DNA from 4 places in the Bradyrhizobium sp. ERR14 genome. Region 1 is predicted to be linked to each of the others. Evidence: predicted binding sites of a transcription regulator. Region 1 holds the regulator's gene; each other region holds the start of a gene.

Region 1 (7,980 bases):
GACTTGCTCATCAGCTTGCCGCCCGCTTGGTCTGGCTGGACGAGATCGCGGCGCAGGCGCGCTCTAACCGCCCGACGCTGTCCTCGATCTCGGCTTCGGTCACGATCAGCGGTGGCAGGAAACGCACGACATTGTCGCCGGCCCCGACCGTGAGCAGTTTTTCATTGCGCAGCGCCGCGACGAGATCGCCGGAGGGCACCACGGCCTTGATGCCGATCAGGAGGCCCTCGCCGCGCACTTCGCTGACGACATCGCCATGACGGTCGATCACGGCGGCGAGCTTCTGCTTCAGCAGCAGCGACATCTTCTGCACGTGGTCGAAGAAGCCGGGCTTGAGCATGACGTCGAGCACCGCATTGGCCGCGGAGATCGCCAGCGGATTGCCGCCGAAGGTCGAGCCATGCGAGCCGGGCCCCATGCCGGCTGCCGCATCCGCGGTCGCCAGCACAGCGCCGATCGGGAAGCCGCCGCCGAGCGCCTTTGCCAGCGACATCACGTCAGGCGTGACGCCGGTGCGCCGATAGGCGAACAGATCGCCGCTGCGGCCCATGCCGGTCTGCACCTCGTCGAAGGCGAGCAGCAGGCCCTTCTCGTCGCAGAGCTGGCGCAACGCCTTGAGGAAGGTCGGCGTTGCCGAGCGCACGCCGCCCTCGCCCTGGATCGGCTCGATCAGGATGCCGGCGGTGTGCGGGCCGATCGCCTTCTTGACGGCCTCGATATCGCCATGCGGCACCTGGTCGAAGCCTTCCATGGGCGGACCGAAGCCTTCGAGATATTTTGCAGAGCCGGTCGCGGCCAGCGTTGCCAGCGTGCGGCCGTGGAAGGCGCCTTCGAAGGTGATGATGCGATAACGTTCCGGATGCCCCTTGGAGAAGTGATGATGGCGGACCAGCTTGATCACACCTTCCAGCGCTTCGGCGCCCGAATTGCAGAAGAACACGAAGTCGGCAAAGCTTTCGTTGCAAAGCCGGCTCGCGAGCTTCTCGCCGTCCGGGCTCTGGAACAGGTTCGACATGTGCGAGAGCTTGGTCGCCTGCTCCTGCAGCGCCTTGATCAGATGCGGGTGGCAATGGCCGAGCGCATTCACTGCCACGCCCGAGGTGAAATCGAGATAGCGATCGCCATTGGTCGCGATCAGCCAGCAGCCTTCGCCGCGCTCGAAGCCGAGGTCGGCTCTGGCGAAAACGGGGAGCAAATGCGGCGCTGCGCTGTTAGTCATGATGTCACTTGAATGTTGCGGACGGTGTGACGCGTGCATTGCGCAACGCACCATCGACCGGCCCGGAAAACGAAACGTGCCGCCTTTTAAGGGCGGCACGCGGGACTATCTTATGCTTGGCAAGACGGGTGTCAATGCCGCCCGGAAAGCCTCAGGAAACGCTGAATCCGTAGTCTTGCGGTGCCGATTTTGCGGGTTTTCACCACGGAACATGTGGAAGCGAGTCGGCGGACTCTTGCGCGGGAGTCACGCCATATTGTAGCGTTTGGATTGTCAGATACGACATCTCGTGCAGCGGTTCTGATCCCAAGAGTCCTCTTGTACCGGCGTAAACGTTCGGGCGTCAGTCACGCGCCCGGCGAGCCTTAAGGGATTCTGACGGCACGGGTTTTTGAAGGCTTAGGCAATCGCTGCGAGGCCCCAGGATGGCTGGCGCGTAGCGAGGGAAAGGGTGCAATGACGGTTTTGACCTGGTCCGACGATCGCGTCGAGCAGCTGAAAAAGCTCTGGGAGGCCGGACTTTCGGCCAGCCAGATCGCAGCTGAGCTCGGCAATGTGACCCGCAATGCCGTGATCGGCAAAGTGCACAGGCTGGGTCTGTCCGGCCGCGCCAAGAGCCCTTCATCGGCAGCGCCCCGGCCGCGCAAGGCGCGTCCCGCGCAGCACATGATGCGGGTGACCCGCCCCATCGCGCGCGGCAACACCGCGCTGGCGCAGGCCTTCGAGGTCGAGGTGGAGGCTGAACCCGTCACCTACGACAACGTGGTGCCGATGGGCCAGCGGCTGTCGCTGCTTGAGCTGAACGAGGCGACCTGCCACTGGCCGGTCGGCGATCCCTCGAGCCCGGATTTCTTCTTCTGCGGCGGCAAGGCACTGTCCGGCCTGCCCTACTGCGCCCAGCACTCGCGCGTGGCGTATCAGCCGGCGGCGGATCGCCGGCGCGCGCCGGCGAAGCCGGGTCCGCGCTGAGTTCGCGGAATTCTCTGATCGCCAAGACGGCAGCCGTCACACGATGACGGCTCAACCAACTCGGTGTCATCCCCGCGAACGCGGGGATCCATAACCACAAGGCGCAGTTGTCGCGCGAGATGGTCACTCCGGGTATTCGCCAAACCACTGCCTGTGGTTATGGGTCCCTGCTTTCGCAGGGACGACGCCGGAGAATGCGGCGGCAGCCCGCCAAAGCCAACGCCAGCAAACCTTACGTCTGCTCCGCCTTCGCGAAGCGGTCGTCGAGCGCGTAGCCGGCGCCGCGGACGGTGCGGATCGGGTCCTGCTCGCGGCCGAGATTGAGCAGCTTGCGCAAGCGGCCGATATGGACGTCGACAGTGCGCTCGTCGATGTAGATGTCGCGACCCCAGACGCTGTCGAGCAGCTGCTCGCGCGAGAACACGCGGCCGGGATGCTCCAGGAAGAACTCCAGCAGGCGATATTCGGTCGGGCCGAGATCGATCGGCCGGCCCGAGCGCGCCACGCGGCGCTTGTCGCGGTCGAGCTCGATGTCGCCATAGGCCAGCACCGTCGCGAGCCGCTCAGGACTGGCGCGCCGCAGCAGGCCCTTCACGCGCGCCAAAAGCTCCGGCACCGAGAACGGCTTGACGATGTAGTCGTCGGCGCCGGTCGCAAGTCCCCGCACCCGCTCGCTCTCCTCGCCGCGCGCGGTGAGCATGATGATCGGGAGCTGCTTGGTGTCGGGCCGGGTGCGCAGGCGGCGGCACAGCTCGATGCCCGACAGGCCCGGCAGCATCCAGTCGAGCACGATCAGGTCCGGGATGTGCTCCTTGAGGCGGGTGTCGGCGTCGTCGCCGCGCATGACCGTCTCGACGTCATAGCCGTCGCCTTCGAGGTTGTAGCGAAGCAGCTCGGTTAGAGCTTCCTCGTCCTCAACCACCATAATGCGTGCGCCCATCGGGTCGTCGCTCCTTCAAGTCTTCAGGTATTCGGGACCGTCGTGGCGAAGGTGGTCATGTCGCCCTTCGGCCGCTTGTCGGTGATCGCCTGGCCTTCGATCATGTAGAACACGGTCTCGGCGATGTTGGTGGCGTGGTCGCCGATCCGCTCGATGTTCTTGGCGCAGAACATCAGATGGATGCAGAACGAGATGTTGCGCGGATCCTCCATCATGTAGGTGAGGAGCTCGCGGAACAGCGAGGTGCAGATCGCGTCGACCTCCTCGTCGCCCTTCCACACCGCCATCGCCGCCGGCAGGTCATGCGCGGCATAGGCGTCCAGCACCGACTTGACCTGCTGCTGCACGAGGTCGGTCATGTGCTCCAGGCCGCGGAACAGCTTCAGCGGATGGAAGTCGGTCTCCAGCGCGGCGACGCGCTTGCCCATGTTCTTGGCGAGATCGCCGATGCGCTCGAGGTCGGTCGCAACGCGCATGGCGCCGACGATCTCGCGCAGATCCACCGCCATCGGCTGCCGGCGGGCGATGGTGAGCACCGCGCGTTCCTCGATGCGCTTCTGCAGCGCGTCGAGCTCGGCGTCGATGGTGACGACGCGCTGGCCGAGCGCGACGTCGCGGCGGATCAGCGCGTCGACGGAATCGACGATCATGCGCTCGGCGATGCCGCCCATCTCGGCGACCAGGCGGGTGAGCTCCTGGAGGTCGGTGTCGAAAGCCTTTGCGGTATGTTCAGTACCCATGTCGCGTCTCCTCAGCCGAACCGGCCGGTGATGTAATCCTGCGTGCGCCGGTCGCTCGGCGACGTGAAGATCTTGCTGGTGTCGTCGAACTCGATCAGCTCGCCGAGATACATGAAGGCGGTCTTGTCGGAGACGCGCGCCGCCTGCTGCATGTTGTGGGTGACGATCGCGATCGTGTAGTTCTCGGACAGTTCCTGGATCAGCTCCTCGACCTTGGCGGTCGAGATCGGATCGAGCGCCGAGCAGGGCTCGTCGAACAAAATCACTTCAGGACGCACCGCGACGGTGCGGGCGATGCACAGGCGCTGCTGCTGGCCGCCGGAGAGCGACAGGCCGGAGGCGTTGAGCTTGTCCTTGACCTCGTTCCACAGCGCGCCGCCGCGCAGTGCCTTCTCGACGCGGTCGTCCATCTCGGACTTCGAGATCTTCTCGTAGAGGCGGATGCCGAAGGCGATGTTCTCGTAGATCGTCATCGGGAACGGCGTCGGCTTCTGGAACACCATGCCGACCCGGGCGCGCAGCAGATTGAGGTCGAGCCTGGGGTCGAGGACGTTGGTCTGGTCCAGCATGAGCTGGCCGGTGGCGCGCTGGCCCGGATAGAGGTCGTACATCCGGTTGAAGATGCGCAGCAGGGTCGACTTGCCGCAGCCCGACGGGCCGATGAAGGCCGTGACCCGGTTGGCACCCAGCGTCAGGTTGATGTTCTTCAGCGCATGGTGCTCGCCGTAATAGAAATTGAGATTGCGCACCGTCACCTTGGCCGGGGCTTCCGGCAGCGGCTGCGAGGCCAGATGAGCGTTGGAACTCATGGATACGGACAGGTCGGTCATTTTGCAGTCCTCTCGGCGCCGAGGATGCGCGCGCCAATGTTCAGGGCAAGCACGGTGAGCGTGATCAGCAGCGCGCCGCTCCAGGCGAGCTGCTTCCAATAGGCGTAGGGGCTCTGGACGAAGTTGTTGATGGTAACCGGCAGGTTGGCCATCGTCTTGTTCAGGCCGAGGCTGAAGAACTGGTTCGACAGCGCGGTGAAGAGCAGCGGCGCGGTCTCGCCGGCGACGCGGGCGGTGGCGAGCAGCACGCCGGTGATGAGGCCCGACCGGGCCGCACGATAGGCGATACGCTTGATCACCAGCGAGCGCGGCAGGCCGAGCGCCGAGGCCGCCTCGCGCAGGGGATTCGGCACCAGCAGCAGCATGTCCTCGGTGGTGCGCAGCACGACCGGGATCACGATGACGGCGAGCGCGAGCGCGCCCGCGATCGCGGAGAAGCCACGCATCGGCACCACCACCGCGCCATAGATGAACAGGCCGATGATGATCGAGGGCGCCGAGAGCAGGATGTCGTTGATGAAGCGGATCACCGAGGTCAGCTTGTCGTTGCGGCCGTATTCGGCAAGGTAGGTGCCGGCGAACAGGCCGAGCGGCGCGCCGATGCCGACGCCGATCAACGTCATGATGATCGAACCGACGATCGCGTTGCGCAGGCCGCCTTCGGTCGAACCGGGAGGCGGCGTATCCGCGACGAATATCTGAAGATTGAGGCCGGCCAGGCCGTTGAAGAGCAGCGTGACCAGGATCAGCGCGAGCCAGGTGACGCCGAAGGCGGCCGCGGCGAAGCAGAGCCCGCGGATGACGATGTCCTTGCGGCGACGACGCGAATAGATCGGATTGAGCGCCATGACGTTACTTCCCCGCCTTCTTGTCCAGCCGCATCAGCATCAGCCGCGCTGCGGCCAGCACGAAGAACGTCAGCACGAACAGCAAGAGGCCGAGCAGGATCAGGCCGGACTGGTGCAGGCCGTCGCTCTCGGCGAACTCGGATGCGATCGCCGCCGAGATCGTGGTGCCCGGCGCGAAGATCGATGAGGAGATGCGGAACGAATTGCCGATGATGAAGGTCACCGCCATGGTCTCGCCGAGCGCGCGGCCCAGCGCCAGCATGACGCCGCCGATGATGCCGACGCGGGTGTAGGGGATCACCACGCTGCGGACGACTTCCCAGGTGGTGCAGCCGACGCCGTAGGCGGCCTCCTTCAGCACCGGCGGCACCGTCTTGAACACGTCGACCGAGATCGAGGTGATGAAGGGCAGCACCATGATGGCGAGGATCAGCGCGGCGTTGAACGTGCTGAGATAGGACGGCGGACCTGCGAAGATCGCACCCAGCACGGGCACGCCGTCGAAGATCCTGATCATGAAGGGCTGGAAGGTGTTGGCCAGGAACGGGCCCAGCACGAAGAAGCCCCACATGCCGTAGATGATCGAGGGAATGCCGGCGAGCAGCTCGATCGCCATGCCGATCGGGCGGCGCAGCCATTGCGGGCAGAGCTCGGTGAGGAAGATCGCGATGCCGAGACCGACGGGAATGGCGATCAGCATCGCGATGAAGGAGGTGACGAGCGTGCCATACATCGGCCCGAGCGCGCCGAGCACGGGCGGATCGGCCGACGGCGCCCAGCGCTGCGTCCACAGGAAGGAGAAGCCGTATTCCTTCATCGCCGGGAACGCGCCGACGATCAGCGAGACGATGATGCCACCGAGAATGAGGAGCACCGAGATCGCGGACAGCCGCGTGATCCAGTAGAAGGTGACGTCGCCGAGCTTGAACGCGCTCAAGGCCTTGGCGCGGTCATACGGTCCGGCGTCGTCGATTACATCGCTCTGAACGGCCATTTCTGCCACGCCGATCCCCTGTGCCCGATAATATACGCTTGTTGTCAGTCTTTTTGTCGGTCTCGCGCTCCGGACACGGCGCGCGCCGATCCGGAGCGGAAGTCTTGTAGTCCCGGCCCTCGCGGAGCGGCACACTGGACGATGCTTCGTATCGCCAGGGCCGCGCCGCGTCCGGGACGCGAGAGCCCTACTTAGCTCTTGATCTCGGCAGCCCAGGTCTTCTCGATCAGGGTCACGACGCCTTCGGGCATCGGGATGTAGTCGAGCTCTTCAGCCGCCTTGCCGCCGCTCTTGAAGGCCCAGCGGAAGAACTTGATGGCTTCCTGCGAGGCCGCCTTGTCGGTGGCGTCCTTGTGCATGAGGATGAAGGTCGCCGCCGTGATCGGCCAGGACTTCTCGCCGGGCTGGTCGGTCAGGATGACGTAGTAGCCGGGCGCCTTGGCCCAGTCGGCGTTGGAGGCGGCCGCCTGGAAGGCTTCGACGGTCGGCTGCACCGGCTTGCCGGCCTTGTTGACGAGACCGGTGTAGGTCAGCTTGTTCTGCTTGGCATAGGCGTACTCGACATAGCCGATCGAGTTCTTGGTCTGGCTGATGTTGCCCGACACGCCTTCATTGCCCTTGGCGCCGACGCCGACCGGCCACTCGACCGCGGTGCCCTCACCGACCTTGCTCTTCCAGTCCGCGCTGGCCTTGGAGAGGTAGTTGGTGAAGTTGAAGGTGGTGCCCGAACCGTCCGAGCGGCGCACCACGGTGATGGCGTCCGAGGGCAGCTTCACGTTCGGATTGAGCTTCTTGATCGCGGCGTCGTCCCACTTGGTGATCTTGCCGAGATAGATGCTGGCGAGCGTCTCGCCGTCGAACACCATCTCGCCGGGCTTCACGCCCTCGAGGTTGACGACGGGGACGATGGCGCCCATCACCATCGGCCACTGGACGAGGCCGTCCTTCTCGAGCTGCTCGGCCTTGAGCGGCGCGTCGCTGGCGCCGAAGGTCACGGTCTTGGCCTGGATCTGCTTGATGCCGCCGCCGGAGCCGATCGACTGGTAGTTCAGACCGTTGCCGGTCTCCTTCTTGTAGGCGTCAGCCCATTTGGAATAGATCGGGAACGGGAAGGTGGCACCGGCACCCGTGATGTCGGCAGCGAAGGCCACCGTCGTCGATGCGGCGAGCAAGCCGGCAGCGACCATGGTTTTGATGAAATTCATGCTGGTCTCCATACAGGGGAGCGAAGCGCCAACCGCGCCCGATCGCGCTCCCCGCGCCGCCCCTTTAGGAGCGGTCGGCTGTGCTTTTACGAAGGTTTCGTGACAGTCGGATGACACACTCAAGCGATTGAAATCGCTGGAGTTTCAGGCTTAAACTAAAGTCTTAGCCTGGGGAAAACAGGCGGTGAAAGTGGCACCCTGACGGGGCACGCTTTCGATCAAAAGCCGGCCGCGA
Region 2 (7,980 bases), on a different contig from region 1:
GATGATCGCGCAGTTGCGGATCGACATCGCCGGGCCCTGACGGATCGCCGTTGAACACCGCACCATACGCGGTGATCTTGTCGGTTAGCGCAGCCTTGATGCGAATGCCGGGTACGGCGATCGGCGGCGCCGGGCCGCCGGCCGGAAGGTTGCTGGCCTTGATCGCGGGCCAGCCGAAGGTGCCGTTGACGAAGAGGTCGTCGGTCTGGCTGTCGAAGAACTCGACATCGGCGGCCTGCTGGCCGGCCCGGATGTTCAGGCGGTCATTGAAAAAGCTCTGCTCGAAATAGGCATTGTAGAGCCGCTGATCCGGCAGCGCCTCGATCTCGCTGATGGTGGCGAGGTTCATCACGTAGTTGCGGGAAAGGCCCTGGCCGTAGATGATGAAGGCATTGGCGTAAAAGCGGCCACCGGTCCAGCCGACCAGCTTGCCGAGGTCGGCATCGACCGACAGATCGAGCCGGCCGAAATGGATGGCGCCGCGCTTCACGCCGCCGGCGGCATTGGCGATATTGTCTGCGATATAGGTGGCGCCGAAATTCAGGCCCTTGCCGGCAAGGCCGTCATGCCACGCGTTGAACCATTTCGGAAACAGCCATGCGGCCGCGCTCTCGTCCTTGGCGCCGGCGCGCGCGCTCGTCGCCGTGCAGGCCATCGCAATCGCGGCCGCTACGGATATTTGGGTCGCCCAACTCACGATCGACACACGCTACTTGAAGATACCGGTGCGCCTCATGAAGAGATAGGCCGCAGCAACCGAGGAGGCCATCAGCACCGCTGCCCAGATGAATCCGCTCTCGACGTCGGTCAACGGCAGGCCCTTGGTGTTCATGCCGAAGATGCCGGTGATCAGCGTCGGCGGCAGCAACAGCGAGGTCACGATCGAGAGGGTGTGGAGATGGCGATTGCTCTCCTCCTCGTTCTTGAACCGCAGCTCCTCCTCGAGCAGGCGGCTGCGTTCGCGCAGCTCGACGATGTCGTGATCGAGGCCATCGAGCCGCTGCGCGAGCTTGCCGGCCTGGATCCGCAACGCCGGCGACAAATGATCGGTGTTCTTCTGATCGAGACGGTGAAACAGCGTGCGCAATCCCGTGAGCTGCCGATGCAGCCGCACGCAGGTGCGGCGCAGACGGCCGAGGTTGCGGCGCATCTCGGGCCTGGCGTCATCGGCGAGGATGCGCTCCTCGATATCGTCGATCTCCTGGCCGAGCTTGTCGGCCATCGGGTCCAGCGTGTCGGCGACCTCGTCGACGATCTTTTCGAGCAGATGGGCGACGTTGTCGACGCGGTAGCCGCCTTCGAGCACCCGCCGCGTGGCGTCCGCCGAGCACAGCGCCTGGTGGCGACCGGAGACCAGCAGCCGCTCGGTCATGGCGAAGCGCAGGAACGCGGTCTCCTCCGTTGCGCTGTCGATCTCGCGCACGAGATCGGAGAATACGCCGTAGACGCAGTGGTCGATGACGTGAAGCTGCTGGAAGGTGTCGCTCGACAGCAGCAGCTCGCGCGCCAGCGGCGGCAGCTGCGACGCTCCGATCCAGGGCCGTGCCCGCGCGTCAGTCAGGTTGAAATGCAGCCAGAGCCGGCCGTCATGGCTGAACTCGATCGGCTGGTCGATCGGCAGTGCCTCGGCACTGCCGTCGCTGTGCAGGCGAAAGGCCCAGACCAGGCCGGGAATGGCGGGATCAGTGCTCGATAAGGCGCTGACAAGCTTTGCCGGCTCAGCCATGGCCAACCCCAACCATCAACAACTGCCCCATTCCGGACGATGGCTGACGGCATCTTCCGGACCCAGACGGGTACTCAATTACGCCAGTGTTACAGTTTGATGATGCCGCCCTATTCCGCCGCCAGCCCGGTCGCGGCCGCCTCGGCTTGCCTGATGTAGTCGTGCACGACGCGGCCGAACGGCAGCGTCAGATCGGCGATGTAGTGATGCGCGCCGAGGCAGCGGCGCACCGGGAAATCCGCGACCGGCGCGTTGACATGCGGCACCAGATGCAGCCGGCCCGGCCCCATCCAGGAGCCCTTCGGCACGATGTCGACGAGATTGATCGCGACCAGCTGGCAGACCTCGAGACGGCCGTCGACGCCCGGGATCATCTTCAGATTGATCTGCGTCTTCGACAGCGTGGCGCGCGTGAGATCGCCGTTGCCGGCCATGCTCTCGTGCTTGTAGCCCATGGTGCCCATGGCGACGAGCTGGCCGGCATATTCCAGCGTGCCCGTCAGCGTGTCCTTGACGATCTCGAGCTTGGGATGTGCGTACTTCTTGGGAAAGCCCCAGATCTCGCGGCCGGCGGCGATCGGCGGATCGTCGTCCAGATACATCTGCGAGACGAAGTTGACGTCCTCGCCGTTGAGGCGCGCGGGGATGACGAGGCCGGATTCGGTGTAGCTGCCGAAGCCGGAGGAGTCAGGCATTTTGATCCATTCGTAATGCACGATCGGCTGGTCGATCGGCTGCAGCGGCTCGGGCAGGCCGGCGCGGATCAGCTCCGGATCGGTCTCGTAGGTGATGACAAGGAATTCGCGGTTGACGAACCGATACGGCCCGGCCGGATAGCTCGGCCCCGCCGCCGGCATTGACGGAAGTCTCAGCACGTCTTCGCTACGCATCGCAGGTCTCCTGTGATCCTGATCGGCGGCAATTGCTAGCGATCCTCATTGACTGCGATGTGAAGCTTTTCCGTCATCCGCACGACCCCTGCCGTTGCAGCGTGGTCGGTCTGCGTTGCCGGCGCTGCATCGGTGCCGCCTTGTCATCACGCCGTCACCACGGGACGCAATCGTCTGGCGCAAGCAGGAGGCATCGCCATGGACGCCCGCACGTCGCAACCGACATATCAGACACATCAGGCGCCCTCGCGGGGCTGGCGGCCCGAGCGCTGCGATCGCGTCGCGCTGGTGCTGCAGGGCGGCGGCGCGCTCGGCGCCTACCAGGCCGGCGTCTATCAGGCGCTGCACGAGGCGGGCATCGAGCCCGACTGGGTCTGCGGCGTCTCGATCGGCGCGATCAACTCCGCCATCATCGCCGGCAACAAGCCGGAGAAGCGGCTCGAGGCGCTGCGCATCTTCTGGGAGCGCATCACCAACCGCAAGATCTGGCACTACACCCCTGACGGCGACGTCTTCCGCCAGTGGCGCAATCTCACGAGCGCCTGGATGACCTCGGCGATGGGCCAGCCCGGCTTCTTCACCCCGCACCAGGTCAATCCCTGGTTCAGTCCGGTCGGCGCGCGCACCGCGACCAGCTATTACGACACGATGCCGCTGAAGGAGAGCTTGCTCGAGCTGATCGACTTCGATCTCATCAACGAGAAAAGGGTTCGCTTCGCGGTCGGCGCAGTCAACGTGCTCTCGGGCAATTTCATCTATTTCGACAATTCCCATGACGAGATCGAGCCGGAGCACATCATGGCCTCCGGCGCCCTGCCCCCGGCGCTGCCGATGGTGCGGATCGGCACCGATCATTTCTGGGACGGCGGCATCGTCTCCAACACACCGCTGCAGCATCTGCTCGACCAGGAGGATGCGCTCAACTCGCTGGTGTTCCAGGTCGACCTGTTCAGCGCGCGCGGCGTGCTGCCGCGCTCGATCCAGGACGTGATGGCCCGCCACAAGGACATCATGTATTCCTCGCGCACGCGCCACAACACGGACGTCTATCGCCGCACCCACAATCTCAAGGTCCTGCTCCACAAGGCGCTGGCGAAGCTGCCGGACGAGCAGCTGTCCGACGAGGAGCGCAAGCTGAAGGCGAGCCTGTGCCACATGCCGGAGATCGCGATCCTGCATCTGATCTACCAGCAGAAGGCCTATGAGGGCGACGCCAAGGACCACGAATTCTCGGGCACCTCGATGCGAGAGCACTGGACCAGCGGCTATGAGGACACCAAGCGCACCCTGAAGCGCCGCGACTGGATCAAGATGCCGGAGGAAGGCATGGGCCTCGTCGTGCACGACGTGCACCGGGAGACCGAGAGCGCGTAGGAGAGCTCGTGTCCCGGACGCGCTGCAATGCGTAGCATTGCTGCGCAGAGCCGGGACCCAGACACTGCGCGATCCGTCGCAACATAGGCCCCGGCTCTGCAGCCGCATCGTCGTTCTGGACGATGCTTTGCATCGCCAGGGGGACGCCGCGCTACGTCCGGGGCACGAGACTGCCCATAAAACATGATCCATTCAGAAGACACACTGTCGCATTCTCGCGGCTCATTTCGCCCGAGCTTTGACTCTCTTCGTTGCCCTTCTTGTTCAGAAAGGGCGCAGGGAAGGCCGGGCGCCGGCTGGCACCCGCGGTCCCGTGTGCGAACAAGACGCGCACGGGGTGGACTACAGGTGTAGCCGGACGACCGGCCTTCCCTGCGCGAATGGCTTTACGGCTTATGTCGCGCTCTCCCCGGGGAGCGATGCACTATTGCCCCCGTCGCCTTGCAGATGACTGATGTACGAACCCGGTTGGGCCGCAACATCACCGCAACACTTGACGCACAGACCCCGGGCGTCAGGACCACACGATTTTGCCGTCCGCGCACATCCCCGTTCCTGTCCCCGATGGCTTGCGTGCGCTCACCATCGAGGCCGAACCGAGGACGCCGTCAGCGCCGTGTCGTATCGCGCGTGCTGCTGCTCACGGGATTCCCGCCCTGCAGCCAGCCCAGCGCGCCGACGCCGTCGCGGCCACCGCCTCCCGGCCCGCGTCTCGTGACGATCGCGAAACGCCCCTTGTGGCGGGCGGGATGGGCCATTGATACGACATATCCGAAATTCGGTAAATAGGAATGTTTTTGCGTCGAGGGATTGACAGGGTGTTTTGCCCGACGGGCGGCGGGCGCGCGCCTGGTCAAGCGTTCGAGCCGCGACATGGAGTGCTCGTCAGGTCAATTGCCCGTCAATCTCCACTGCGCAGCTTCGTCAATGGGGCTGACGGTAATTCTCCGGAATTGCCGTTGCGTCTTCCCCGGTCTGGGATGGGCCATTCAATGCATCCACTTCGAGACAAGACGACTGCCCCTGTATCTGTATCGTACATTGAGTCTGGAGATGATCATGCGCAACATTGCATCGGCGATTGCAATCGTGATCTCGTTGAGCGCGCCGGCTTTGGCCCAGAAGGCCGAGATCGAAGCAAACAATGCGAAATGGATAGAGATGTTCAACAAGGGAGATTTTTCCGGGATTGCGTCCCTCTACAGTGCCGATGCGACCGCGCTCCCGCCCGGCTCCGCGATGGTGCAGGGCCGACCAGCCATCGAGGTCATGTGGAAAAGCATGGCTGAACAAGTGAGCGATCCGAAGCTCACAACGGTGGATGTCAAGTCACTCGGTTCTTCCGCGGCCCGTGAGATCGGCACGTTCGTCCTGAAGACCAAGGGATCGACACCGCAGGAAGTGACCGGAAAGTATGTCGTCGTCTGGGAGAAGGTCGGAAACGACTGGAAGCTCGCCACCGACATCTGGAACGACGGCAAGTAGCCGTCTTACCTCCAAGCCAGCGCTTGGGCAGGAAGCAGGAGCAATCAAACCGACACGCGTGTTCATTCGCCGTTGTCATTCGATACGCAGGCGCTATCGTGCGCATGCGGCGCAGCCGCGACATTCATCCGATAATTCTAGTCATGGGAGAATCGCATGAAATTCATAACCACCTGGAGCGTACCTCAAGGCACCTTCAATGCAGCCGTCGCCCGCTTTCTCGAGACCGGTGGCGCACCACCCGAGGGCGTCAAGATGCTGGGTCGCTGGCATGGCATGAACGGACAGGGATTTGCGATCTCTGAATCGAGTGATCCAAAAGCCATGTATCGTTGGCTCGCGCAATGGTCTGACCTGCTCCCGTTGACCGTCACGCCCTGCCTTGAGGACGGAGACGCGGGCGAGGTGATGGCGTCGCTCCCCAAGCGTTGATCATCAATACTCACGTCGCTGCCGCCGCTGAAACCGGCGGTGGTGACGTGCTCGACCGTGGTGATGTCGCCGCTAAAGCGCGATGCGATTAGGATGAATCGTCATCGCGCTTTAGGTTGTTGTTTGAGCATGATCTTTTCGGAAAACCGCTGCGCACTTTTCCGGCTCTGCTTTAGCGCTCAGACAGGGGCCGAATCTCCCGTCGCTCGAGCGGTCGATTGGCGCGCGGCCGTTCGTGCTGGCCCAGCCAGATCATGAGGAGAACCAGCGCGCCAGCGAGACCGCTGATACCATCATTGGGCACTTGCGCCATCATCGTCCTCAACCTGCAGAATGGTCTCCGACAGCAGGGCGGCTGCCTTTTGAAGCGGCGCGATGAACCGATCCAGTTCGACGAAGCTCACGCGCGCCACCGGCACCGAGACGCCCAGGCAAGCGATCAATTCTCGATCGGGTGACAGAATGGGGACGGCGCACCCCACAACGCCCTTGACGTATTCTTCGTTTGTCTTGGCCCAGCCCTTCTGCCGCGTGTCCTCGAGGGTCTTCATCAGTCCGTGGACATCGACGATCGTCGTGTCCGTGTATCTGGTCAGAGGGAGCGCGCGGCACAAATTCGCCCTCGTCCGCTCAGGCAGTCTGCTCATGTAGATCTTTCCGGTCGACGTGCAGTGTAGCGGCGCCGCTTCTCCCGGATTGAACTGAAGGCCTTGCGGCTCCGAAACGCGAACGCTGTCGACATAGGCAACGACATTGTCGCGGACGACGCCAATCTCGCACTGTTCGCCGATCTCTCCCGCAACCGCCCGAAGCACCGCGTGCCGTCGCGCGGTGCGGAAGGCCGCTCCGATGACGGTCGCGGACAGTGTGACGAGCTGGTTTCCGACAACGTAACGCTTGGTCCCCAACGCCTTTTGAAGCAGTCCGCGGTCCTCGAGATTTCCGATCAACCTGTGCGCCGTCGGCAGCGGCAGCGAGAGAGCCTTTGCGATCTCTGCCGCCGAGACGGCTTTGCGTTGGTCGGCAACGTGCCGAACGATCGCGAAGGCACGATCCAATGGCCCGTCCTTCTGAATGCGCTTCGTCATTCTCCCCTCCCGGCCAAATTCGCTTGCGAGATCAAGATCAACGCCATATATTATCATTTTTCGGAATAAAACATATTGAAAAACGAAAAATATGTTTGTCGAAACTCCTAAAGCTCATATTCTCGGCGCGGCCGGTGACTGACCAGAAATTGTGCAACGCAGTCTCGCCGTTCCCAGAATCTCGCTCCGCCGCTTGGTCGAGAGCCAAGTCGCTGGCGGGGCGCCAACAGGAGATGTGCATGTCTCGTCACTACGACGTGGACGCCGTGAGGAAGGAATTCCCCGCTGTCGAGCGGATGGTCTATCTGGACTCCGGGTTTCAAACCCCGCTTGCACGCCCGGTGAAGGCCGCGATCGAACTCTTCCTTCGCGAGGGCTTCGAGACGGCCGGACCGAAGAGCGTCTGGCTCGACCGGGTGGAGCAGACCCGCGCCAAGGTCGCTCGCTTTCTCGGCGTGACGGCGGATGAAATCGCCTTCACGAAAAACACGTCGGAAAGCATGAACGTCGCGGCAAACGCACTGCCGCTTCGGGCCGGTGACAATGTCCTGATGATCCACGGCGATCATCCGAACAACGCCTACGCATTCCTCCATCTGCAACGGAAGGGCGTCGAGGTCCGCTTCATCCCGATGACTGACGTCGTCGATGCCGACAGCTTTGCGCCTTTCATCGACGAGAACACGCGTGCGATCTCGATGTCGCACGTGACCTTCCACGCCGGTCACCGCTTTGACATCGAGAGCGTTGGCGCGATGTGCAGCAGGAAGAAGGTCTATTTCGTGGTGGACGTGATGCAGGCAATCGGCGTGGTGCCGATCAACGCGGCGGCGATTGGCGCCAGCTTCATCGGCTCCGGCAGCCATAAGGGATTGCTGGTTCCGCAAGGACTCGGGCTTCTCTATTGGGACAAGACGCTCAAAGAGCTGGAGCCGGCCTATCTGGCGGCCGCGAGCCTCGCCGAGGTCCCTGATGATCTCATCGC
Region 3 (7,980 bases), on a different contig from region 1:
GCGTCTCGGTCGACTTGCCGGGACCGCCGCGGGTCATGGTGTCGATGATGCCGAACGTGTCGAAGAAGGCGTAGACGATGTTGACGACCAGCAGGAAGAAGATGGTCGGCGACAGCAGCGGGAAGGTCACGGTCCAGAACCGGCGCATTGGGCGCGCACCGTCGATCGCAGCGGCTTCGAGCACGCTTCTTGGGATGCTCTGCAGGCCGGCGAGGAAGAACAGGAAATTGTAGGAGATCTGCTTCCAGGCGGCGGCGAGGATGATCAGCGTTGCCGCCTGGTCACCGTCGAGCAGCGGATTCCAGTCGATCCCGAGCGCGCGCAGGTAGCGCGCGATAACGCCCAGCGAGGGATGCAGCATGAAGATCCAGAGCACGCCGACGACCGGCGGCGCCACCGCATAGGGCCAGATCAAGAGGGTGCGATAGAGCATCGAGCCGCGCAGGGGCTTGTCCGCCATGACGGCGAGCAGCAGCGCAAAGGACAACGACGAGACCGCGATGGCGAACGAGAAGAAGAAGGTGCGGAGGATCGCCTCGAAATAGGCGGGCTCCCTGAACAGATCGAGATAGTTCTCGAACCAGACGAAGCTCGTCGACAGGCCGAAGGCGTCCTGGAGCAGGAAGGACTGGATCACCGCCTGCAGGGCCGGCCAGTAGAAGAATAGCAGGACGATCGCGAGCTGCGGCGCAACCAGCACGTAAGGCAATAGCTTGGATTGGAAAATGGCTTGCTTTTGCATGGTGTCCGCCGAAAGCGGCAGGCCGGGGGACCGGCCTGCCGCTCATCGCCTCACTTGACGGCGGTCTTTTCGAACTGCCGCAGCATCGTGTTGCCGCGCTCGACGGCGGCATCCAGCGCCTGCTTGGCTGTCTTCTTGCCGGCCAGCGCCTGCTCGATCTCTTCCGACCAGACGTCACGCAGCTGGACCATGTTGCCGAGGCGCAGACCGCGCGAGTTCTCGGTCGGCTCCTTGTTGGTCAGCTCGAGCAGCGGGGTCTCGAGATAGGGCTGGTCCTTGTAGAAGCCCTCGGCCTTGGCCTTCTCATAGGCCGCCTTGGTGATCGGCAGATAGCCCGAGGCCTTGTGGATGTAGACCTGACGATCGGTGTCCGAGAGGAAGGTCAGGAATTTTGCGACGCCCTTGTATTCATCGGCCGGCTTGCCGCCCATGACCCAGAGCGAAGCGCCGCCGATGATCGAGTTCTGCGGCGCGCCCTTTGCCTCCGGATAATACGGCATCGGCACAGCGGTGAAGTTGAACTTGGCCTGGGCCTTGACGTTGCCGAAGAAGGCCGACGAGGTCAGGTAGATCGGGCATTCGCCCGAGGTGAAGCGGCCTTCGCCGGTGTTGGTGCGGCCGGCATAGTCGTAGACCTTGGTCTTCTGGAGCTCGACGAGGTTTTCGAGATGCTTGACCTGGAGCGGCCCGTTGAACTCGAGCTTGGTGTCGAAGCCGTCGAGGCCGTTGGCCTTGCTGGCGAGCGGCACGTTGTGCCAGGCGGAGAGTTGCTCGAGATTGACCCAGGTGACCCAGGAGCCGGAGAAGCCGCAGGTGTCATGACCGGCAGCCTTCAGCTTCTTGGCGGCCTCGAACGTTTCGGGCCAGGTCTTCGGGATCGCGACATTGGCCTTCTTCAGCTCGTCGAGATTGACCCACATCACGGTCGACGACGAGTTGAAGGGGAACGACAGCATCTCGCCCTTCGAGGTCGAGTAGTAGCCGGTGATGGCGGGCAGGTAGATCTTGGGATCGAACTTCTCGCCGGCCTCGGCCATCAGCTTGTAGACGGGCTTCACCGCGCCGGTCGCAGCCATCATGGTGGCGGTGCCGACCTCGAACACCTGCATGATGTGCGGCGCGTTGCCGGCACGGAACGCCGCGATGCCCGCGTTCATGGTGTCGGCGTAATTGCCCTTGTAGGTCGGAACGACCTTGAAGTCGCTCTGCGACGCGTTGAAGTCGTTGGCGAGCTTGACGATGACGTCGTTGTTGGCGCCGGTCATCGCGTGCCACCACTGGATTTCCGTCACGGCCAGCGCCGGCGAGGCCGTCATGCCAACCGTGAGTGCAAATGCGGCAGCCGCCCCAAAGTGTCGAAGAGCCATCAAGTAAACCTCCCTTGGCCGTCAAAAGAAGCGCTTGCGCTAGCAGCGCCATATGACGTTCACATGACTGTGTAAGCGGCCGAAACGAAAGCGGCAAGCGCTGGAAAAGGGAAGCCGGCAAATAGGCGAAGACGGCATGGGCGGCCGCATTGGTTCGCGGTGCACCTGCGCGGGTCGCGCCGCAGTGCGGCATTGATGTGAGGCAGGCGATCAGGCTGCGGGCAAACCTCTCCCGCTTGCGGGAGAGGTCGCGCCGAAGGCGCGGGTGAGGGTTCTATCCTCTAGGGGATTGTCCCGTTGCGGAGGCACCCACCGCAAGCGGGAGAGCCACCTAGCGCTTGCGCTCGGGACCGCAGACGGTGCCCTTCTCGACCATCGCGTCGATCTCGGGCTTGGAGTAGCCGAACTCGCCCAGCACCTCCTGGGAGTGCTGGCTGAATTTCGGCGGCAGCCGGCGCAGGCTCGGCTTGCTGCGGTCGAGCCGGATCGGCGAGGCCACGCCCTTGTACCAGTCCTTCTCGATAATATCGCCGCGCGCGATCGTGTGCGCATTCGTCAGCGCCTGGTCGATCTTCTGCACGGGCCCTGCGGGCAGGCCCGCGGCGAGCAGGCGATTGCACAGCGGCTCGGCCTCGTGCTGGCTGAACACGGCGGCAAGCTCTGCGCGCAGCGCCTCGCGGTTGGCGATGCGGTCCTTGTTGCGGGCAAAGCGCGAATCGGTGCCGAGCTCGGGCTTGCCGATCTCCTTGGCGAGCTTGCGGAAGGTGCCGTCATTGCCGACGCCGATGAAGATGTTGTCGGTCTTGGTCGGGAAGATCGCGTAAGGCACGAGGTTCGGATGCTCGTTGCCGGTGAGCGACGGCGGCTTTCCATGCATGAAATAATTCGCGGTGTGCGGATGCATGATGGCAAGGCCGGTCTCGTACAGCGTCGTCTCCAGGAACTGCCCCTTGCCCGAGCGCTGCCGCTCCGACAGTGCCATCAGGATGCCGATCGCGGCATAAAGTCCGGTGGTGATGTCGACCAAGGGCACGCCGATCCGCATCGGTCCGCTCTCGGGCGAGCCGGTCGCGGCGATCATGCCGGTCATGGCCTGGATGATGGCGTCATAGCCGGGATTGCCGCCGCGCGGGCCGTCGGCGCCGAAGCCGCAGATCCGGCAATGCACGAGGCGCGGAAATTTCTTGCTGAGCACGTCGTTGCCGATGCCCCATTTCTCCAGGGTGCCCGGCTTGAAATTCTCGATCAGGACGTCGGCCGTCTCCAGCATCTTGAGCAGCACGGCACGGCCGCCCTCGGAGGCGAGGTCGAGGCCGATCGAGCGCTTGTTGCGGTTGATGCCGACGAAATAGGCCGCGTCCTCCTCGTGGAAGGGAGGGCCCCATTCACGCACCTCGTCGCCCGCGGGCGGCTCGACCTTGATCACGTCGGCGCCGTGATCGGCGAGGATCTGGGTGCAGTAGGGACCGCCGAGCACGCGCGTGAGATCGATGACGCGCAATCCGCTCATTGCGCCCAATGCGGCTTCAGAACTGGCGGCTTCAGAACTCATGCCTTCGCTTCCCCTGTGTCGATATTTGGTCACAGGCCTAGCGAGGTTTTTTTGGGCCAGCAATGGTCTGCCGCGTAGGGCCGCATGCGCCGTCGCTGCGCAATCCCGCGGTGTGGGAAATCAACGGAAGCGGCCGGCCCGAGGGGGATCCCGGGCCAGCCAATCCGCCGTCGCGATCAGACGACCGTCAGGCGAACGTCGACATTGCCGCGCGTGGCATTGGAATACGGGCACACCTGGTGCGCCTTCTCGACCAGCGCCTCGGCTTCCGCGCGGGCGAGGCCCGGCAGCGAGACGGCGAGATCGATGTCGAGACCGAAGCCGCCCTCGGAGCGCGGGCCGATGCCGACGGTCGAGGTGACGGAGGCATCGGCCGGAACCTTCGGCCCGCCCTGCGACGACACGAACTTCATCGCGCCGATGAAGCAGGCGGCATAGCCGGCCGCGAACAGCTGCTCGGGATTGTTGCCGGCGCCGCCGCCGCCGCCGAGCTCCTTCGGCGTGGTGAGCTTGACGTCGAGCGCGCCGTCGAGGGTAGCAGCATGGCCATCACGACCGCCGGTGGCCTTGGCGCTGGTCTTGTAAAGGACGTTCACGGACATTGTCGTCTCCTCGGGTCTTCCGGTTGGGGTGCGCTCTGTATCGCAAACAATTTGATTGTGCACAATCTAAATTAGCATGGCTCACATTTAATTGTTCGCAATTGAATGTGCCGCCCGCCGGCCCCAGAATGAGAGAAAATCCCGTGAGATTCTCCATGCCCCGGAAGCTATCGACCCTCGATCCGCAACGCCTCGACAACCAGATCTGCTTCGCGGTCTATTCGGCCGCGCACGCCTTCAACCGCGTCTACAAGCCGCTGCTGGATCGGCTCGGCCTGACCTATCCGCAATATCTGGTGATGCTGGTGCTGTGGGAGCGCGACGACGTGCCGGTCAAGGACATCGGCGAGCGGCTGTTCCTGGATTCGGGGACGCTGACGCCGCTGCTCAAGCGGCTCGAGGCCGCCCATCTCGTCAAGCGCACCCGCTCGAGCGAAGACGAGCGTCAGGTCCTGATCGCGCTGACGGCGCAGGGCCATGCGCTGAAGGAAAAAGCCCGCAGCGTGCCGCAGTCGATCCTGGCGGCGTCGGACTGCTCGGTGTCGGAACTGGTCACGATGAAGGACGAGATCGTCGCGCTACGGGACCGGCTGAATGCGGTGATCGGGGAGTAGGGGGTTCGGCGATCAGAAATGCTTCTTTGCGAAAGCGCGTCCTGAGCCAGATTTCAGATATCGCTCGAACGCAACAGCGCGTGCAGCGTCGTCGAAGGCGAAATAGGTCCTAATTCGCCAAGGCCCAAATTTGGAGGTGTGCGGTACTTCGCCTGCGTTGTGCTTCGCCAAGCGTGCCCGCAAATCATCCGTGATGCCGACATAGAAGTGCTCGGAATCGAGAGTTTCGAGGATATAGACGTATTTCATTCTGCTTCCTCCCCGGAGGGTAGGATAGCAGCTTCAAGGCACGTTTAGCGTGTTGCTTCGATGCAGCGTGGATATCAGCTTGAGCCCGCCGACGCCCTTCGGGCTATGGCGGGGCAGCCTTCGCTCACTTCGCTACGAGAGACTTCCCCAGGCTTGCCTAGCCGAAGCTCGCGAAGCGAGCGAAGGCTGGTGGAGCCAGGCGGGATCGAACCGCCGACCTCTTGCATGCCATGCAAGCGCTCTCCCAGCTGAGCTATGGCCCCTTAGTCCTTGCGGGGATCCTGGTGGATCACCCGCACCGGCGAGCCCTGGTGACTCGCGCGGTGCACCCTTTTTCACAGATCAGGGCTGATCTCAAGTCTCTTCATCACCTCCGACATCACCAATGATGTCGGTCACGTCCTCATCGCCCTCTTCTTCGTCGGCAATGAAGGTCGAATCATCGTCATCGTCGTCATCGAGGGTCTCATCGACCTCGATATCGTCCTCGGATTCGGGCACGGCGGCCTTGACCTTGCCGGTGTTCTCCTCGGCGTCGGCCTCCTCGAGCGAGACCTCCTCGACTTCTGCCGGCTCTGGCGTGGCGTCCGCCGTCGCTGCGTGCCGGGCTTCGGCGCCGCGGGGCATGCGCGCGGGCGCGACCGGGGCGATCGGCACGACTTCGCCGGTATAGGGCGAGATCACCGGATTCTTGTTGAGGTCATAGAACTTCTTGCCCGTGGTTGGGCAAATACGTTTGGTTCCGAGTTCGGACTTGGCCACGGCAGGAATCCTGGGAATGTCTGAAAAGCGGTGTTTCACTTGGCTAGTTGGCGGCCCGCTGTCAATAGCGCATTACGGGAGAACGACATGCCCGTGACGGGGCGCTGACCATGTGGTACCTGCGCCCAGCCCCTCGAGGGCGCATCCAAGGACACAATCGTGACCCATTCCGACCAAACGAGGCCGCTCCAGGCTCGCGCCAGTGGGCCCCTGACCGGGAAAGTACGGGTGCCCGGGGACAAATCGATCTCCCACCGTGCCCTCATCCTCGGCGCGCTCGCGGTCGGCGAGACCAGGATTTCGGGCCTGCTGGAGGGCGAGGACGTCCTCAACACCGCCAAATCGATGCAGGCGCTGGGCGCCACCGTGGAGCGGACCGGCGATTTTGCCTGGAAAGTGCAGGGCGTGGGCGTCGCGGGCTTCGCCCAGCCCAAGGAAGCGCTGGATTTCGGGAACTCCGGCACCGGCTGCCGGCTGGTGATGGGCGCCGTCGCCGGCTGCCCGATCTCGGCGGTTTTCGACGGTGACGCCTCGCTGCGCAGCCGCCCGATGCGCCGGATCCTCGATCCCCTGGAAAAGATGGGCGCCAAGGTCATCTCCGGCGGTGAAGGCGGCCGTCTGCCCCTGACCCTCCAGGGCGCGCGCGATCCACTGCCGATCACCTACAAGACCCCCGTCGCCTCGGCCCAGATCAAATCGGCGGTGCTGCTGGCGGGCCTCGCCGCCCCTGGCATCACGACGGTTATCGAGACCGAGGCCAGCCGCGACCACACCGAATTGATGCTGAAGCATTTTGGTGCCGACATCGCCTCGGCACGGGAGGGCGTGCACGGCCGCCATATCACGCTCAAAGGCCAGCCCGAGCTGCACGGCGCCAATGTGGTGGTGCCGGCCGATCCCTCCTCGGCGGCCTTCCCGGTGGTCGCAGCGCTGATCGTCGAGGGCTCCGACGTCGTCCTGTCGGATGTCATGACCAATCCGCTGCGCACCGGCCTGTTCACCACACTGCGCGAAATGGGCGCCTCGATCGAGGAGAGCGAAGTTCGCGGGGACGCCGGCGAGCCGATGGCGAAGCTGCGCGTGCGCGCCTCGAAGCTGCGCGGCGTCGTGGTGCCGCCGGAGCGCGCGCCCTCGATGATCGATGAATATCTCGTGCTGGCGGTGGCAGCCGCCTTCGCCGAGGGCACGACGATCATGCGCGGCCTGCAGGAGCTGCGCGTCAAGGAATCGGATCGCCTTGAGGCCACGGCTGCCATGCTCCGCGTCAATGGCGTGAAGGTCGAGGTCTCCGGCGATGATCTGATCGTCGAAGGCCGCGGTCACGTCCCCGGTGGCGGCACTGTCGCGACCCACATGGACCATCGCATCGCGATGTCCGCCCTGGTGATGGGCTGCGCCTCCGATCAGCCGGTGACCGTGGACGACACCGCCTTCATCGCCACCAGTTTCCCGGACTTCATTCCGATGATGCGTTCGCTAGGGGCCGAGTTTTCATGATCATCGCCATCGACGGACCCGCGGCCTCGGGCAAGGGGACGCTCGGCAAGCGTCTCGCCCACCATTACGGCTACCGTCATCTCGATACCGGCGTGATCTATCGCGCGGTGGCCTATGCCCTGATGCAGTCCGGTCACGATCTCCGGGACGAGGCGGCTGCGGTCGCCGCGGCGCTGGAACTCGATCCCGAGAAGTTCGGCAATCCGGCCCTGAAGACCCAGAAGGCCGGAGAGGGCGCCTCCATCGTCTCGGCGATCCCCAGGGTTCGCGAGGTCCTGGTCAATTTTCAGCGGCAATTCGCCGCCGATCCACCTGGAGCGGTGCTGGACGGCCGGGACATTGGAACCGTGATCTGCCCGCATGCCGACGTGAAGATTTTCGTCGTCGCCGACCCAAAAGTCCGCGCGCGCCGGCGGACCATGGAGGCCAAGGCGAGGGGCGAGGAGGCCGACGAGGCCGCCGTGCTGGCCGACATCATCCAGCGCGACGAACGCGACAAGAACCGGCCGATTGCCCCCCTGAAACCGGCCGCGGATGCTTACTTGCTAGATAACTCCCAACTGGATATAGAAGGCGGCGTCCGGGCCGCCATCGA
Region 4 (7,980 bases), on a different contig from region 1:
GACGAACAGTCGCTGCGACAGTGCAAACGCAACCAGGCGCCGGAGCATTTACTGCCCCAGTCCGGAGAGGATGCCGCGAAGCGCCGAGATGCCGCCGATCGCGATCTCATCCCGATCCGAGACGGCGCCCGCTACGACCACATGGTCCTGATCTTCCGCAAGCAGCTTGACCGGCACCAGCCGGAAGCCGCCGTCAAAGGCGACGAAGACCGACGTTTGCTCGCCCCGCCGGACCAGCCCACTGTAAGGGATCTCCCAGGCGCTTTCGCCGGTCGAGAGAAATCCGATGCGGGCCGCGGTGGTCTGGCCGGGATGCAGCTCGCCGTCGTTGGGGACTTCCGCGCGAACCAGAATAGTCTGGGTGGCAGGATCGATGGTCTCTGAGACCAACACGACCTTGCCCGGGGTGGAATAGCCCTCGATCTCGACTTTCGCGCCGGTACGGATCGCTCGAATATTGGCGGCAGGGACCGCGATTTCCGCCCATAGCGGCGAGAGCCGCGCCAACTTGACAAGCGGTGCGGATTGTTCGAGCCGCTGCCCTGGTGACACCGCGAGCTCGACCACGGACGCGGCTTGCGGGGCATTGACCGTGAGCGTCCCGCTGATCGCCGCTTGCTGGGCCAGCCGGGAGATTGCATCGTCGGACATCCCGCTCAGATGCAGCATCTGACGCCGTTCGGCGACGACGAGGGCGGCCTGGCGCGCTTCGGCCTGGCTGGCTTCGAGCACGCGTTGCGGCACGGCCTTGCCTTCGAACAGATCCACGTTGCGATTGAGCTGCTGGCTGGCGAGGTGCTCCTGCGCGATCGCGTGCAGATAGTCGCGCTGCTGGGAGACGAAGCTCGGACTCTCCAGCGTGACCAGCGGCTGACCGGCCGTGACGCGGTCACCGCGCCCCACCAGGAGCTTGGCGACCATGCCGGCCACCGGCGCGCTGACGACCCACAATTGCTGCGTCGGGATGACGATCTGGACGGGATAGGGCAGCGTCAGATCGGTCCGGCTCGCGACAGGATGGGTGACGCGGACGCCGAGATTGCGCGCCTGCGCATCGCTGAGCTTCACCTCGTCCTGTGCATTCGGCGCGGAGGGCCAGAGACTCAATACAAGCGCTAGGAGAGCACGGGCAGTCGCGCTCCGAGCGGGGCTCAGACGGAAAATCCCATAGGGCAGTTGCATGGCGGAAGTCGTCCGGAGCGCAGCATTGTATCTCGCTAACGCCGGCGCGACGGTGGTGGGTTGATGTGCATCAAGCGCGCTTGGCCTGCGCAGGATATTTTTGCACGAGGCGCGCCGGAGATGGCATCGATCCGGCTGTGGGCCGAGGTGGGCTCCGGGTGGTTTGCTTATCGCGGGGCGCAACAGCCAAGGCTGTTCTGAACTACGCAGGAGCAAAGTCGTGAAATTGAGCAGACTCTTGTGCACACTGCTGGGCAGTGTCATTGCGGCGCTTGCTCTCGTGCAGCCCGCGCTTTCCCACAGTGGAACGGCGCAGGATCCTTGGAGCCCCGCGCACATTGACATGCTCCCGGACGAAATCCGCGCAGACGTGCAGAAATGGAACGCTACGTGCGGGGGCTCGATAGCGGCCGCCCAACATTTTGCGCTCTATCTGACCGTGCCAGGCGCCGAGTTCGTGGCCCTTCACTTCGACGATTTTCAATGCCGCAGCAGAGCCGTTCTTTGCAATTCCGCGGGATGTCTTCACGAAGTGTATGTCGCGACGGCCGGCCGATACCGCCGCGTGCTCACGGTGCGCACCTATGACATCCGACTATCATCCGTCAACAACCAGGCCTTCGTCGAGCTCCTCGACCGCAACGGAACCAGCCGGAAGCTGCGCTGGAATGGCAGCCGATTCGTCGCGAAGTAGATGTCGGTGCAGATGCCTGTCGCTTGCACCTGTCTCGTTGCGCTTTAGTTTATTGTTAGAGCATGATCTTTTCGGAGAACCGCTACGCACTTTTCCGGATCATGCGCTAGCGCCGCACGATCGAGCCGGCGCGGCTGACCAGGCGGGCGAGTGCGCGGAAGCGGCTGCCGACGCGGTCGGCGACGAGGTCGCCGAGGCGATGCTCGAACACCAGCATCAGCTTGCGGCCCTGGCTGCGGAAATGCGTGGCCGGCAGCACGCCAGGGCGCGCCGCCGAGATCAGATGCGCGACGCGGAACGCAGCGCCCAAGAGGCGCGCGCGCTCGAGCTGCGCCGGCGTCAGCAGCTCCTGCATGGTAACCGGTGGCTGGTTTTCCTCGCTCAGGCCCGCATAGCGATAGAACACCGACAGGCCGACGAAGGCGCGCTCGGTGTGGGTGATCGCGCCGAAATTGCCGTTGACGACGAGGCTCAGAGTCTGCTCGCCGCGGTGATCGGGATGCACGCGCCAGCCGATATCGGACAGCAGGCACGCGGTGTGGCGCAAGCGGCGGTCCTCCTCGGTCTCGCGCAGCTTCACCACGCGCGCGAGGCGGTCGGTCCAGGCGATCAGCTCGTGGGCGTGCTTGGCCGAGCGCGACAGCAGCTGGTTCAGCTCTTCCGCGGCGCAGATCAGGCCGTCCTTGTTGCGTTCCGGTTCCGACAGCTTCTCGTGCAGAAGGCCCTCGCGCACGCCGAAGGTCGAGAACACGATCGTCTTCGGCTTTGCCACCCGGATGATGTGCTCGAGCACCAACGCCGCATAGGTGAGGAGCGGGCGCCGCGCATCGGCGACGATCTCGATGTCGGCGAGCATGTCCGCGGCCGCAAGCCGACGCAGACGGCGCGAAAAGTCGAGCGCTTCAGCCGCGGACAGCGAATAGCCGTGCATCACCTGGAGCGGATAGCCGCTCTGGATGATGTGGATGCGCGCCAGCGCACGCCAGGTGCCGCCGACCGCATAGAAAGTCCGGCCGCGGCCCGCGGTGAGCTGTGGCACCTCGTCGATCGCCTCGCGCACGATGCGGTCGGCGCGCTTGAGCGATTTGTGCGCGAGGTCCTGGAGCGCGAGCCCGCCGAGCGGCAGCGTCACGCCGCTACGCACGCTGTTCCTGCGCACGTCGATCAGTTCGAGCGAGCCGCCGCCGAGATCGCCGACGATGCCGTCGGGATGATGGATGCCGGAGATCACGCCGAGCGCCGACAGCCGCGCCTCGCGCGGACCCGACAGGATCTCGATCTTCACCGCGCAAATGCGCTCGGCCTTCGCGATGAAGTCGGGGCCGTTGGAGGCATCGCGGCAGGCCGCGGTCGCGATCGCGAACACGCGCCCAACCTGCATCACGCGGCACAACGCGCGAAAGCGCCTCAACGAGGTCAGCGCCTTGTCGACGGCGTCGGGCGCGAGCAGGCCGGTGCTCTGCACCTCGCGTCCGAGGCCGCACAGCGTCTTCTCGTTGAAGATCGGAATGAGGCTCCGTGTCAGCCCCTCGTAGACGACGAGACGGACCGAGTTGGAACCAATATCGATGACCGCGACGCTCGAGCCGCGCTTGCGCGGCCGCTTCACGCCGAACATCCCCGATCAGGATTGATGGCGTTCGTTCCGGCGCGTAAGACGACGCGGCGAGGATTCCTTGAGCGACTTTCCACGGCCAGACAGACTCGGATTTGTCATGAAGTAGTTGTGGACGTTGAAAGGCTCTTCGCCCTTCGCGGTCTTCATACGCGTTGAGGACCCGTCCGGCAACAATTGCCAGCTCTGCTCATTGTCCTTGAGATTCGCGACCATGATCTGTTCGAGAACCTGCTGATGCACCGTGGGATTTTGCAGCGGACACAGCACCTCGACGCGGCGGTCGAGGTTGCGCGGCATCATGTCGGCGGAGGAGATATACACAGCCGCTTTGGCGCTCGGCAGACCCTGGCCCATGCCGAAGCAGTAGATTCGGCCGTGTTCCAGGAAGCGTCCGATGATCGACTTGACGCGGATGTTCTCGGACAGGCCGGGAATGCCGGGGCGCAGGCAACAGATACCGCGCACCACGAGCTCGACCTGCACGCCGGCCTGGGAGGCCTCGTAGAGCGCGTCGATGATGTCGGGGTCGACCAGCGCATTCATCTTCATCCAGACCGCGCCGTGGCGGCCGTGGCGCGCATGCGCGGTCTCGCCCTGGATGTGCTCGATGATGCGCTTGCGCAAGGTCAGCGGTGACACCGCCATTTTTTCCAGATCGCTCGGCGCGGCGTAGCCGGTGATGAAATTGAACACGCGCGCGGCATCGCGGCCGATGGTCGGATCGGAGGTGAAGTAGGAGAGGTCGGTGTAGATGCGCGCGGTGACCGGATGATAATTGCCGGTGCCGGTATGGACGTAAGTCGTGAGGCTGCCGCCCTCGCGACGCACCACCATCGAGAGTTTTGCGTGCGTCTTCAGTTCGAGGAAGCCGTAGACAACCTGCACGCCGGCGCGTTCGAGATCGCGTGCCCAGCGGATGTTGGCTTCCTCGTCGAAGCGCGCCTTCAGCTCGATCAACGCGGTGACGGATTTGCCGGCCTCGGCGGCTTCCGCCAGCGCGCGCACGATCGGCGAGTTGTTGGAGGTGCGGTAGAGCGTCTGCTTGATCGCGACGACATCGGGGTCGCGCGTCGCCTGCTGCAGGAACTGCACCACCACGTCGAAGGATTCGTAGGGGTGATGGACCACGAGGTCCTTCTGCCGGATCGCGGCGAAGATGTCGCCGCCATGCTCACGTACGCGCTCGGGATGGCGCGGTACGTAAGGGGTGAATTCGAGGTCGGGCCGGTCGAGGCGCGTGAGTTGCGAGAGCTCGTTCATCGCCTGCACGCCGTCGACCAGGAACACCTCGTCGTCGGCGGCCGACAGCGCGTGCTGCACGAAGCTGCGCAGCTCCTCCGGCATCTTGGCATCGATCTCGAGCCGGATCACCGACCCGCGGCGGCGGCGCTTCAGCGCGGTCTCGAACAGGCGGACGAGGTCTTCGGCCTCTTCCTCGATTTCGAGCTCGGAGTCGCGGATGATGCGGAAGGCGCCTTGGCCGTGCAGATTGTAGCCGGGGAACAGGCGGTTGATGAACAGGGCGGTCGCCTGCTCCAGCGAGATCAGCCGGACCACCTTGCCGTCGGCCGGCAGGCGGATGAAGCGGTCGATCTTGCCGGGCATGCGGATCAACGCGTTCATCTGCTTGCCGTCGGCGGCGCGCGTGAGCTGGAGCGCGATGGTGAAGCCGAGGCTCGGGATGAACGGGAAGGGGTGGGCCGGGTCGATCGCCAGCGGCGTCAGCAGCGGAAACACGTTGCTGAGGAAATAGTCCTCGATCCAGGTCCGTTCCGCCTTGGTGACGTCCTTGCCGTCGACCAGGACGATGCCGACATCGGCCAGAGTGCCGCGCAAATCGCGCCAGATCGCCTGCTGGTCGGAGGCGAGTTCGGAGACGGTGCGGTTGATCAGGGCGAGCTGCTCGGATGGCGTCAGGCCGTCGGGGCTGCGTTCGGCAATGCCCTCGCGCACCTGCGCCTTGATTCCGGCGACGCGAACCATGAAGAACTCGTCGAGGTTATTTGCGGAAATCGACAGGAATCGCACCCGCTCCAGCATGGGATGGCTGGGATTGACCGATTCCTCCAGGACGCGTCGGTTGAAATGCAGCCAGGAAAGCTCGCGGTTGATGAATCGCTCGGGACTCGATGCGATCGCCGGCAGGCTCTCGGGCTCTGGGGCTTTTTCTTTAGTTTCAATAGCTTGCGCAGAGTCCATCAGAAGTCGGTCCATCCAGTTCGCCCCAATTTGCGACTTATGCGCAAAACCGGCCGGAGCATGTGTTAGAGCGATGACGTCTCGATGACATTGATGTTCCGCCGCTTCGCCGCGTCAAGCGGGCTCGCGTAGGCCTTGGGCGCGGCCGCGCGACCGATCAAGCGTCCCGCAGCAGCTCGGCGGCCAGCGCCCGGGTGACCGGGCGGCCAAGTCGCAGGGCTTCGCTGTCGAGCAATTCCACGGCTTGGCGGGCGGCGGCCGAGGACCGCTCCAGGCGCGTGGCGAGGTAGCCGACCACGCTCTCGTCCACGGTGAGCTGGCGGTCGGCGCAGAATTTGACGATCAGGCCGCGGAAGAGCTGGTCGTCGGGCGGCAGCAACGCGACCACCGGAACGGCGCGCAGACGCGAGCGCAGGTCGCGAAGCTCGATCTCCAGCGAGGCCGGCACCTCGCGTCCGGTGAACAGAATGTAGGCGCCATCCTCGCGGGCGAGGTTCATCAGGTGGAAAAGGGCGCGTTCGTCAAATTCCCTGGCCTTGAGATCCTCGACCACCAGCGCACCGGTGGCGAGCGTGCCCGGAACGCCCGCAGCGGTCAGCGCATTGGCCGTGGTGGAGCGGGCGCCGGCCTCCTCGGCCCAGATCGCGGCGAGATGGCTCTTGCCGCTTCCTTCCGGGCCGGCCAGCCACATGATCCGGTTCGGCCATTCCGGCCAGCTGTCGATCAGGCCGAGGCCGGCTGCATTGGCCGGTCCCTCGAGGAAATTGTCCCGGCTGAGGCTCTCCGCATGCGGAAGCGAAAACGCCAATTGTCGGGGGTGAACGCGGCCTGGCACGCTTGCTTTGCTCCATGCCGGCGCGCCGGCGTCATTTGAAGAGATCGGACGTATCGAGCGGGAGTTGGCCTTTTACGGGGCCGCATCCCCTCTCATTTGGCCTCGATCGTACTCATGTGCCGCAGCCATTCGACCAGATAGAGCGACACGGAGGAGAGCGTGAAGACCGTGACGAGGCCCATCAGGATGATATCATAAGGGGCCGGCTTGAAGCCGAAGGCAAGCGCCGCCAGCACGAGCGCCGCGAACGCCACTTGTGCCACCGTATTGAGCTTGGACACTTTCGACGGCTTCATCTCGACGGGCCGGTCGAACAGCCAGGACACGATCACGGCGGCGACGATCATGATGTCGCGCGAGACCACCAGGATCACGATCCAGCGCGGAATTGCGCCCCAGATGCCGAGCGCCATGTAGATCGAGACGAGCAGCGCCTTGTCCGCGAGCGGGTCGAGCAGGGCGCCGAGCTCGCTCGTCATGTTGAAGCGCTTGGCCAGGAAGCCGTCCACGGCGTCGCTGATACCGGCGATCAGGAAGACGGCGAACGCGACCTCCATTTGGCTCGACACGATGGCCCAGACGATGATCGGGACCAGCATGATGCGGCCCAGGGTAATGATGTTCGGAATACTCACGAAAGCGCTTCCCGGCACCCGGTCTGACCTCGAATCCGGCCTCTCGGGAGGCTGAACCGGTTGATATCTCTACATAGTATACGGCGGTGCGCCATGCGAGCCATTGCGCGTCCCCGGAATTCGACGTAACCAGCCGCGAACCCACTGGAAATCGGGCATGACCGACCGCAAAAACGGCCTCACTTACGCCGATTCAGGCGTCGATATCGATGCGGGCAACCGCCTGGTCGACCTGATCAAGCCGATGGTGCGCGCCACCGCACGGCCGGGCGCCGACGCCGAGATCGGCGGTTTCGGCGGCCTATTCGACCTCAAGGCGGCCGGTTTCAAGGATCCGGTCCTCGTGGCGGCGACCGACGGCGTCGGCACCAAGGTCAAGATCGCGATCGAGACCGGCCTGCATGGCGGGATCGGCATCGACCTCGTCGCCATGAGCGTCAACGACCTCGTGGTGCAGGGCGCCGAGCCGCTGTTCTTCCTGGATTATTTCGCTTGCGGCAAGCTCGATCCGGAGGCAACGGCCTCGATCGTCGCGGGCGTCGCGGAGGGCTGCCGCGAATCCGGCTGCGCCCTGATCGGCGGCGAGACCGCCGAGATGCCCGGCCTCTACAAGGACGGCGATTACGACCTCGGCGGGTTTGCCGTCGGTGCCGCGGAGCGAGGGACGTTGCTGCCGCGCAAGGACATCGCGGCCGGCGACGCCGTCATTGGCCTCGCCTCATCGGGGGTGCATTCGAACGGCTTCTCGCTGGTGCGCAAGATCGTGGAACAATCGGGCCTCGGCTTCGAGGCGCCGGCGCCGTTCGCCCCGGTCATG

What was found. Region 1 encodes PhoB, which activates phosphate uptake and scavenging genes when phosphate is short. Its sites were predicted from a motif close to TGTCATNNANCTGTCAT; they were not measured.
Region 2: a site for PhoB is predicted at 2,758-2,774, ahead of GGD62_RS00475 (acetoacetate decarboxylase). Genes of this name have one in related genera too.
Region 3: a site for PhoB is predicted at 2,162-2,178, ahead of ugpB (sn-glycerol-3-phosphate ABC transporter substrate-binding protein UgpB). Genes of this name have one in related genera too.
Region 4: a site for PhoB is predicted at 5,767-5,783, ahead of GGD62_RS01290 (RNA degradosome polyphosphate kinase). Genes of this name have one in related genera too.

Annotation. Positions count from the first base shown of each region.
Region 1 is NZ_JACIHD010000009.1:33,929-41,908, reverse strand. It holds gene argF (ornithine carbamoyltransferase) at 1-11, opposite strand, end outside; gene GGD62_RS24115 (aspartate aminotransferase family protein) at 11-1,219, opposite strand; gene GGD62_RS24110 (GcrA family cell cycle regulator) at 1,676-2,188, shown strand; gene phoB (phosphate regulon transcriptional regulator PhoB) at 2,421-3,128, opposite strand; gene phoU (phosphate signaling complex protein PhoU) at 3,152-3,868, opposite strand; gene pstB (phosphate ABC transporter ATP-binding protein PstB) at 3,880-4,698, opposite strand; gene pstA (phosphate ABC transporter permease PstA) at 4,695-5,546, opposite strand; gene pstC (phosphate ABC transporter permease subunit PstC) at 5,551-6,540, opposite strand; gene pstS (phosphate ABC transporter substrate-binding protein PstS) at 6,732-7,745, opposite strand; gene GGD62_RS24075 (ATP-binding protein) at 7,896-7,980, opposite strand, start outside.
Region 2 is NZ_JACIHD010000001.1:93,402-101,381, reverse strand. It holds gene GGD62_RS00485 (carbohydrate porin) at 1-655, opposite strand, end outside; gene GGD62_RS00480 (transporter) at 710-1,726, opposite strand; gene GGD62_RS00475 (acetoacetate decarboxylase) at 1,837-2,616, opposite strand; gene GGD62_RS00470 (patatin-like phospholipase family protein) at 2,815-3,990, shown strand; gene GGD62_RS00465 (hypothetical protein) at 4,599-4,865, opposite strand; gene GGD62_RS00460 (DUF4440 domain-containing protein) at 5,050-5,475, shown strand; gene GGD62_RS00455 (DUF3303 domain-containing protein) at 5,632-5,907, shown strand; gene GGD62_RS00450 (IclR family transcriptional regulator) at 6,201-6,995, opposite strand; gene GGD62_RS00445 (aminotransferase class V-fold PLP-dependent enzyme) at 7,235-7,980, shown strand, end outside.
Region 3 is NZ_JACIHD010000003.1:369,627-377,606, reverse strand. It holds gene ugpA (sn-glycerol-3-phosphate ABC transporter permease UgpA) at 1-742, opposite strand, end outside; gene ugpB (sn-glycerol-3-phosphate ABC transporter substrate-binding protein UgpB) at 793-2,109, opposite strand; gene GGD62_RS11535 (CaiB/BaiF CoA-transferase family protein) at 2,441-3,661, opposite strand; gene GGD62_RS11530 (organic hydroperoxide resistance protein) at 3,838-4,263, opposite strand; gene GGD62_RS11525 (MarR family winged helix-turn-helix transcriptional regulator) at 4,419-4,877, shown strand; gene GGD62_RS11520 (GIY-YIG nuclease family protein) at 4,890-5,126, opposite strand; tRNA gene GGD62_RS11515 (tRNA-Ala) at 5,314-5,389, opposite strand; gene GGD62_RS11510 (TIGR02300 family protein) at 5,481-5,888, opposite strand; gene aroA (3-phosphoshikimate 1-carboxyvinyltransferase) at 6,048-7,385, shown strand; gene cmk ((d)CMP kinase) at 7,382-7,980, shown strand, end outside.
Region 4 is NZ_JACIHD010000001.1:260,234-268,213, forward strand. It holds gene GGD62_RS01270 (efflux RND transporter permease subunit) at 1-48, opposite strand, end outside; gene GGD62_RS01275 (efflux RND transporter periplasmic adaptor subunit) at 49-1,182, opposite strand; gene GGD62_RS01280 (hypothetical protein) at 1,403-1,876, shown strand; gene ppx (exopolyphosphatase) at 1,983-3,485, opposite strand; gene GGD62_RS01290 (RNA degradosome polyphosphate kinase) at 3,501-5,693, opposite strand; gene GGD62_RS01295 (DnaA ATPase domain-containing protein) at 5,851-6,528, opposite strand; gene GGD62_RS01300 (CDP-alcohol phosphatidyltransferase family protein) at 6,621-7,163, opposite strand; gene purM (phosphoribosylformylglycinamidine cyclo-ligase) at 7,321-7,980, shown strand, end outside.